Regions from separate parts of the Actinomyces wuliandei genome, predicted to be linked through region 1. Evidence: riboswitches for the same ligand, from Rfam matches in the RefSeq annotation. Region 1 holds a riboswitch; the other holds the start of a gene.

Evidence for each region. A riboswitch is a leader RNA that binds a small molecule or an ion and turns the genes downstream of it on or off. The one in region 1 is predicted to bind S-adenosylmethionine.
Region 2: linked by a shared signal. The riboswitch ahead of CWS50_RS12245 (methionine ABC transporter ATP-binding protein) and the one ahead of metE (5-methyltetrahydropteroyltriglutamate--homocysteine S-methyltransferase) in region 1 are both predicted to bind S-adenosylmethionine.

Annotation. Positions count from the first base shown of each region.
Region 1 is NZ_CP025227.1:345,426-350,005, forward strand. It holds SAM riboswitch class I at 422-504, shown strand; gene CWS50_RS01455 (methylenetetrahydrofolate reductase) at 513-1,637, shown strand; gene CWS50_RS01460 (hypothetical protein) at 1,840-2,112, shown strand; SAM riboswitch class I at 2,227-2,313, shown strand; gene metE (5-methyltetrahydropteroyltriglutamate--homocysteine S-methyltransferase) at 2,699-4,580, shown strand, end outside.
Region 2 is NZ_CP025227.1:2,952,589-2,957,168, forward strand. It holds gene CWS50_RS12235 (MetQ/NlpA family ABC transporter substrate-binding protein) at 1-205, opposite strand, end outside; gene CWS50_RS12240 (methionine ABC transporter permease) at 427-1,071, opposite strand; gene CWS50_RS12245 (methionine ABC transporter ATP-binding protein) at 1,188-2,177, opposite strand; SAM riboswitch class I at 2,367-2,456, opposite strand; gene CWS50_RS12250 (alpha/beta hydrolase) at 2,788-3,822, shown strand; gene CWS50_RS12255 (arsenate reductase/protein-tyrosine-phosphatase family protein) at 3,836-4,501, opposite strand.

The DNA.
Region 1 (4,580 bases):
AAGCTTAGGCCAGAAGCTGGCGCGGGTCACCAGGTCGCGGAGGTCGTCCTGGGGAATTGCGCTTCCAGCGTGAGCCTGTGGCTGCTCTGGCGGGCTCAGGGCGGGGCGCGAGGGGTGGCTGCACATCTTGGGCTAGGTCGGGTGCGTGGCCGTGAGGCCACCATGCGGAAAGCGGGTGTGCTGATGCCTGAGGCGGCGGTGAAAGACGCTGAAGATGTGCAGCAAGACCTGCTGCGCACATCTTCGGTTGCCTGGAGCGCACCAGTGTGAGGCGGATCCGCGGAGTTCCTGCAAGGGTGCCGCGTTGCTACTGGCAAGTGGGCGCTGAAGATGTGCAGCACGCGTGGCAGCGGCGCTCCTGGCCGTGTCCTGGATACCGGACCTGGTGACGGCGCTGGCAGGGCTCGTCTACCCTTGGGCTGTTCCATCTAGAGTGGCTGAGAGACCTGGCTCCGTGACGCCGCAGCAACCCACTCCGGGTGCTTCCGCCAGGACCGATGGAGGACCGCACCATGGACCGATTGGACCGACTGGACCAGCATGACGCAGACCGGGCTCCCGTGACCGGGCCACCCCTACCCGCAGCGGGGTCTTTCGCGCCCGAGCGGGCTGCGTCCCCAGGTGCCGTCGGTGCCGCGCCGGCCCCGGCGGGGCTGCCCTCGTTGTCCCTGGAGCTCTTCCCTCCCCGCCCCGGCGTCCACGCCTCGCAGACGTGGGGGGCGCTGGACCGGCTGCTGGGGGTGCTCCCCGACTTCGTCTCGGTCACCTACCGGCCCACCTTCGCGCCCGACCCTGACGGCGGCCCGGGGGTGCGTGCGGTGCGGGAGCACAACCCGGCTGAGGACGTCGTCACCCACGTGCTGGCCACCAGCCGGGTGCCGCTCATGGCCCACCTCACGTGCATCGGCTACCGCAGGCGCGACGTGGTGGAGATCGTGCGCCTCTTCCTGGGCCTGGGGGTGCGCCGCTTCCTGGCGCTGCGGGGCGACCCTCCGCGCGGGACCAGGGCGAGCGACGTCCCCGGTGAGCTGCGCTACGCCAGCGACCTGGTACGCGTGATCCGCGAGGTCGAGGACGAGTACTTCGGTGACGGCGCCCGGCACCTGCAGGTGGCCGTGGCCGCCTACCCCGCCTGCGAGGACCTGGGGGCTGAGGTGGAGGTCCTGGCCGCCAAGCAGGAGGCGGGTGCCGACATGGCCATCACCCAGGTCTTCTACGACGCGCAGGACTACCTGTCGCTGTCGCGCGCCGCCTCCTACAGCGGGGTGACCATGCCGGTCCTTCCCGGCATCATCCCCCTGACCGACCTGCGCCGCCTGACCCGCCTGGAGTCGCTGACCGGCGTGCGGGTCCCGGCCGACCTGAGCGCCACCCTGAGCCGGGCCGAGGGTGCCCAGGCCGTGGCGGCGGGGATCGACGCCACCCTGCGCCTGGCCACCCAGGTGCTCGACGGCGGTGCCCCCGGCGTGCACCTCTACACCTTCAACCGGACCCGGCCCGCGCTCGACGTCGTCTCCCACCTGCGCCTGGGAGGGATCTTCCGGGGGCAGGAGCCCGACCTGGAGACCCAGCACGAGGTGGACCTGGCCTACCTCAACGCCACTCCCGGCGGGGACCGGCGCCCCTCTGCCTGGTAGGGAGGGGGCTGTTGGGTGGGCAGAGCCGGGTCGTGGGGACGACCGTGGGGGACGAGACGTATATGAGCGCAGACTGTCTCCCTGTCATAGAGACGGAACCGGGGCTGCCCGTCGGGGCTGCCCGAGGTAATGATGCTGCGGTGTTACCATGGAAGGGCGGTTGGCGCTCATGTCATGTCACTGAGGTGACAAGGAGGTGCTCATGTCCTCTGTCCTCCGGGCGGCCTCGTTGGTCGTGGCCGGCCTTGTTCTCGGTGCCTGTAGTGTGTTCCTGCTGTGCGTCGGGGCCGCTCTTGTCGTCCTTGTCGCTGACGTGCCGGTGTCGGTCCCGTGGGTGTACACGGCGTGGCCTACCGAGGTGAACGGCTTGCCGGTGTTGAACTTTGTCCCCCACGTCCGGGGTGCTGCCGGGCTGTCAGTCCTTGTCGCGGCTGCCTATGTCTACTACCGGGCCCGTGCGGCGCGCTTGCACTGATCCGCCCCGTCAGCTGACCGGTCACCCCTCCACCACTGTCCACTGTCCGGACGCGGCTCCGTGGTCGGCGCGGCTGGGGTAGGGTTGCCCGGTCCAGTTAGGTCCGGTCCGGACCTTCTATCCAGAGCGGCTGAGAGACGTGGCTCGGTGACGCCGCAGCAACCCGCCCCGGCAGGGTGCTTCCGCCACGACCGATGGAGAGGCGATGCTGCTCAGGCTACCCAGCACCGACGTCCCGGGTGCGCTCGCGCCGCGAACCACGCCTGCCCCCGGTGACCGAATGCCCGGGGCGGCGAGGACCTGACGCCGCCGCGCCCGGACGCCCGGAACCAGGAGAGCAGCCCCAGCAGTGCCGAACAGTGGCAGGCAGCACTGAGACAGTGCTGCTGACCCGCCCTGAGCACTGCGCTGGTCGGCTCTGCGCACCGGCTCCCTGGAGACCGCTCCCGGCGACTCCCGGGGAGGCACACCTGCCGACGCGCTTCCCGCGCCGCCCCTGCCCCGGGCCGCTGTCCTCGTCGCCTGCCCGCTACCGGGCGCCGCCCACCGCATCCTCGTTCGTACCCCGCCCCGCAAGGAGACCCTCATGAGCGCCTCTGCTACCCAGCCCACCGCACCCGCCCCGCTGCCTGCGGCTACTGTCCTCGGCTACCCACGCATCGGCCCCGACCGCGAGCTCAAGCGCGCCGTGGAGTCCTACTGGAAGGGGACTGCCACCGCTGCGGACCTGCGTGAGGCCACCGCCAGCCTGCGCCAGGCCACCCGCACCCGCCTGGCCGCCCTGGGCCTGGACGCCCCCTCCGCCGTCCCGGCCGACTCCACCCTCTACGACCAGGTCCTCGACGTCACCGCCGCCCTGGGTGCGGTCCCCGCCCGCTTCCGCGACCTGCGCGACGAGCACGGCGGCCTGGACCTGGACGGCTACTTCACACTGGCTCGTGGGGAGGGAGACCGACCCGCCCTGGAGATGACCAAGTGGCTGGACTCCAACTACCACTACCTGGTCCCCGAGATCGACCAGGACACCCCCATTCGCTATGTCGGCTCGGCTGCCGCTGGCACGACCGGCCTCGCCGACCAGGTGCGTGAGGCCGTGGCCGCAGGCACCCTCCCGCGCCCGGTCGTCGTCGGCCCGGTCACCTACCTGCTGCTGGCCAAGCCCAGTGACGACGCCGCCCCCGGCTTCACCCCCCTGGACCGCCTGGGCGACGTCATCGACGCCTACGGCCACCTCCTCATGGACCTGTACGAGGCTGGCGCCCAGTGGGTCCAGCTCGACGAGCCCGCCCTGGCCAGCGACTCCTGGGCCGTGGAGCGCACCCGGGTGCTGGAGGCCGTTCGTGACGCCTACACCTGGCTGGGGGCGGTCGTGGAGCGGCCCCGCCTGCTGGTGGCGGGCTCCTACGGCTCCCTGGGCGAGGCCCTGCCCGTCCTGGGAGCCACGCCCGTGGACGCAGTCGGCCTGGACCTGGTGGCCGGGGACCTGCCAGCGCCAGCGGACCTGGCGGCCCTGGAGGGGAAGGCTGTGGCGGCCGGGGTGGTCTCCGGGCGCAACATCTGGCGCACTGACCTGGACGCCGCCCTGACCACCCTGGAGCGGCTGCGTGACGCCCTGCCCCCGGGCACGCCGGTGACTGTGACCACTTCCACCTCGCTGCTGCACGTGCCTCACGACGTCGAGCGGGAGACCTCCCTTGACCCGGAGATCCGTTCCTGGCTGGCCTTCGCCGACCAGAAGGTGGGTGAGGTGCAGGTGCTTGCCCGGGGGCTGGCACAGGGGCGTGAGGCGGTGGCCGCCGAGCTGGCCGAGGACGCCCGTCTGCGGGCTGAGCGTGCCGCCCACCCGGGGGTCAGTCGGCCGGAGGTCCGTCAGGCGGTGGCTGCGGTCACCGAGGCGGACCGCACCCGCGCCCCCTACGCCGAGCGTCAGGTAGCCCAGCAGGCGCGTCTGGGCCTGCCCGTCCTGCCCACGACCACTATCGGCTCCTTCCCCCAGACCTCCCAGATCCGCCGGGCGCGTGCCGCCTACCGGCGCGGCGAGCTCGACCAGGCCGCCTACGAGGAGGCGATGCGCGCCGAGATCGCCTCGGTAGTGCGTCTCCAGGAGGAGATCGGCCTGGACGTCCTGGTCCACGGCGAGGCCGAGCGCAACGACATGGTCCAGTACTTCGCCGAGCTCCTGGACGGTTTTGCCACCACCGAGCACGGGTGGGTCCAGTCCTACGGGTCGCGCTGCACCCGTCCCTCCGTCCTGTGGGGTGACGTGGTGCGCCCCGCGCCGATGACGGTGGCCTGGTCCTCCTACGCGCAGTCGCTGACCGAGCGGCCGCTCAAGGGCATGCTCACCGGCCCGGTGACCATCATGGCCTGGTCCTTCGTGCGCGACGACGTGCCGCGTTCCCAGGTGGCCGACCAGCTCGGCCTGGCCCTGCGCGCCGAGGTAGCCGACCTGGAGGCGGCCGGGATCG
Region 2 (4,580 bases), 500 kb from region 1:
CGGGCGTGGCCCCGACCGAGATGACGACGTCGTCGCCCTGCTCCTCGGTACCGGGGACCGGCCCCGAGCTGCTGCCGCAGGCGGCCAGGGTCGCCCCGACAGCCACGACGAGCCCGGTGGAGAAGGCACGACGGGTCAGGCCGGGCGACGTGTCCGGAGCCGTCCCCACGCGGCGCCCGGGGGAGACAGGAGAAATGGAAGACATGTGAGAGGTCCTTTCGGGTGCGAGCCGTGGGTCCCAGGCCGACAAGGCCCTGGCCACGGCAGCTGCAGGGTGTCAGGTAGGCAGTCGCCCGCACAGGCCGACCGCCGCCGAGGTCGGGTGCCGTACCGGGGTGCCGGGCGGTCACTGCCGTGAGTGGGGCGTCAGCCCCCGGCAGCGGCCCAGGCCCCAGACGGCTCGCCGTTCCTCCGGCTGGTGGTTCCTCAGCGGTGGTCCACCAGCCGGCTGAGCATGTCGCCAACCAGCTGGATGGCAGCGACGATCAGCAGGATCAGGACGACGGAGACGACCATGACGTCGGACATGCTGCGGTTGTAGCCGTACTGGATGGCAAGGTCCCCCAGCCCCCCGCCCCCGATGGTGCCCGCCATGGCGGTGTAGCCCAGGAGGGCGATCAGGGTCACCGTGGCCGACTGGATGAGGGTGGGCAGCGCCTCTCGGACCAGCACCCCCCAGGTGATCTGGGTCCCGGAGGCCCCCATCATGAGAGCCGCCTCAACCTTGCCGTGGTCCACGTTGTTGACCGCCGTCTCCACCAGGCGCGCGTAGAAGGGGATCGCCCCGATGGTCAGCGGGACGCAGACGGCCTGCCAGCCCAGGGAGGTGCCCACGATCAGCCGCGTCAGGGAGGCGATAGCGACCATGAGGATGATGAAGGGCATGGAGCGCCCGACGTTGACCACGAAGGAGAGGACCTCGTAGAGAGGACGGTTGCGGTGCTGGCCACGCGTGCCCGTCGTCACCAGCGCCAGTCCCAGGAGCAGCCCCAGGACGACTGTCAGGAACCCTGAGACAAGGGTCATCTGCATCGTCTCGGTGACCGCACTGAGGAGCCTGCGCTCGAACACCGGGTTGTTCTGCCACGTCTGGTCCTGTCTGCTGGCGGCCAGGACCGCAGGGCCCAGCACACCCAGGGCCGCCTGCGTGGAGCCGTGCGCGGCAGCAGAGACACCCACAAGAAGACTCACGCTCGTACCTCCGCAGTAATACCGGCCTGGCGCAACGCGGTGACACAGCGCGACGCCTGGGCAGCGGGAACGGTCACGGCCAGACGGCCGATCTGGGCCGCGCCGACCGTCTCAAAGACCCCGGAGGCGATGTCCCCGCCCAGCTCGGCGACCATCGACATCAGGGCGACCGCCGCCGGCTCGCCCGGGTGCGCCGTGACGCACACGTCAAGGACCGCGTCCCCGGAGGCGCGAGCAGCCTCAGGGACGGCGGGGAGAGGAACCACCTCACGGGAGAGCCGGGAGGATGTGTCCAGCACGACGTCCTCCAGGCGGCCGCCCTCCACGACCCGGCCCGCCTCCAGCAGGCTCACCGCGTCACAGACCTGGCGGACCACGCTCATCTCGTGGGTGATGATGATGACGGTCAGGCCCAGGGCGTCACGCACGTCCCTGATGAGCCCCAGGATAGAGCGCGTGGTCTCCGGGTCCAGGGCGGAGGTGGGCTCGTCGCACAGCAGGACGTCGGGGTCGTCGGCCAGCGCCCGGGCGATACCGACGCGTTGCTTCTGGCCGCCGGAGAGCTGAGCCGGGTAGGAGGCACCCCGGTCAGCCAGCCCCACGAGCTCAAGCATGCGCTCAACAGTCTGGCGGCGCTGCCCCCTGGGCACACCCGCCAGGGCCAGGGGGTAGGCGATGTTCTGCGCCGTGGTGCGCTGGTCCAGGAGGTTGGCGTGCTGGAAAACCATCCCGATGCGACGGCGGGCCTCACGCAGCTGGCGGGCGGACAGGGAGGTCATGTCCTGCCCGGCGACACGGATACGTCCCTCAGTGGGACGCTCCAAGGAGGTCAGGCAGCGCACCAGCGTGGACTTGCCCGCCCCGGAGGTCCCGACGATGCCGTGGATGGTCCCGGGGGCGACGTCGAGGCTCAGCCCGTCCAGGGCACGCACCTCCACCCCTGCACGCAGGCGGTAGACCTTGCGGACGTCCTTCAGCGAGATCATCGGGTCGGGCGACGCCGGGGCGTCCTCCCCGGGGGTTGAAGACACAGAGGACAGGGACGCACCTGCAGCCTCCCGGGGGCCGGGGGCTGTCTGCCCACCACGCCTCCCAGCCTGGCTGGAGCCACCAGACCCCTTCCGGTGGGCTGACCTGTCGTCCGGGGGGCTCACAGCTGGTCCGCTCACTACCTACCTCCATCGGTCCTGGCGGAAGCACCCGCACCGCGAAGGGGGTTGCTGCAACGTCAGCGAGCCAGGTCTCTCGGCTGCTCTGGATGGTCGGTCATACGTTACGCACCCCGGACCCCGAGGGCAAGCTGACACCCTCAGGGCTCCCGCACCCATGCCACGGCGCACACGTCCGCCCCACGACCAGGCTGCGCCCTCCCCGCCTGGGCACTGCACGTCCGGCCTCTACGGCAGGGTGTGGCTCCTCGGCGGCGCCCTCCCCGCCTGGGCACTGCCGTGCGCAGAACCAGACGCCTGGCCCTCCCTGCCACTCGACCCTCCCCAGGCGGCCGCTGCCCTGCGCCCGCCCGCAGAAGGACATCCCGCAAGCGGGCACACCCCCCGCGACGCCTCCGCACGTCGAGGACTGTGCTTGGATCACGCTATGAGTCCCGAACCGTCCTCGTCCGCCGCCGACTCCCTCGCTGAGAGTGTCACACCTGACATCCTGGGAGACCCGTGGGTGGCCCGGCGCGTCCCTGTCCAGGAGTCACCCCGGAAGGCGCCCGGCGCCCACCACGCCGTCCTGGTCCACCAGCACCAGGCCGGGCAGGAGGGCGCGCCGCGACACGCCAAGGCCGTGCTCTACATCCACGGCCACAGCGACTACTTCTTCCAGACCCACCTGGCCCAGACCTACCTGGAGGCGGGCTACGAGTTCTACGCCCTTGAGCTGCGCTCCTGCGCCCGGGCCGGGGCCGGGCACCCACACCCCCACAGCGTGCGCGACCTCCGCGTCCACGACGAGGAGATCGCCAGGGCGCTGCACATCATCCGCTCCGAGCACAGGCACGACACCGTGGTCCTCAACGGGCACTCCACCGGTGGCCTGCAGGCAGTCATCTGGGCGGCCGACCACCCGGCCACAGTGCAGGCCGTGGTCCTCAACTCGCCCTGGCTGGACCTCCAGGCCTCCGCGTTCATGCGCTCCTACGGAACCGCCTTCGTGGACCTCCTGTCCCGTCACGACCCCGACCGGGTCATCCCCGACCCCCGCAGCGCGGGGTACGGGCCCGGCGCCGTCGACATCTACGTACGTGCTCTGCACCAGCGCTGGGAGGGAACCTGGGACTGGGACCTGGCCCTCAAGCCAGCAGTGTCCTTCCCGGCACGCGCCGGCTTCCTGACAGCGGTCCGCCGTCTGCACCGCGAGGTACACCACGGCCCGGGCATCCAGGAGCCTGTCCTGCTGTGCTGCTCGACGACCACCGGGCGGATACCACCGACGGTCGAGGAGGCCCAGCGCAGCGACATCGTGCTGTCAGTGGAGCAGATGCTGGCACGCGCACCCTTCCTGGGACCGGACGTGACGGTCTGCCAGATCCCCGAGGGAGTCCACGACCTGGCGCTGTCCCGGCCCGCCGCCCGGGCACAGTACCTGGCCTCCGTCACCGAGTGGCTGCACGCCCGGCTGGGCTGAGCGCCCGGCAGCCTCAGGTCCAGGACCGCAGCCGTGCAGCCAGCCCGTCGCTGACACGCTCAACCACCTGGAGAGTGTCGGCAAAGTCCTCCACGGACCCGTACCAGGGATCAGGAAGGTCCGGTACCACCTCCGGGACCGCGGCGGTACCGGGTACCGGCGACGCGCCCGAGTGGTCAAGCGACACCTCAGGATCCAACGCCCGGTACATCATCACACGCGAGAGGTCGGCGCCCAGGCGCTCACCCCGGCGCCGCAGCTCACGCCAGTGGTGGGCGGTCATGGCCAGGAGGAGGTCGCTGCCTGTGATCTCAGCGTCGCTGATGCGGCGGGCACGGTGGGTCGCGATGGCCTCGGAGGCCTCCGGGCTGGTGTAGCCCGCCTCGGTCAGCACGCGCCGCGCCCGGGGGTCAATAGGGTTGCCGCGCTCCTCGTCGGAGATGCCTGCCGACAGGAGCACGACACTGGTCCCGGCCACGGGTGCCCGCCACGAGTCAGTGTGCGGGGAGGCGGCCGACCGGGACGGGCCCGGTCGGCCGGAGCCAGGCAACCGGTCGGAGGGGGCGGGCAGGGCCGCGCCTCCGCCACCCGGCCCCTTGGCCACCCCTACTGCAGCGAGGCGGTCGCACAGCACCACCCTTGCCATGGCGGAACGGCAGATATTGCCGGTGCAGACCAGCATGACCTGGTACAGGCCGTCAGTCTGGGGTGGCGGAAGGGCAACAGGTGTGCTTGAGACAGTCATGACTTCATTGTCT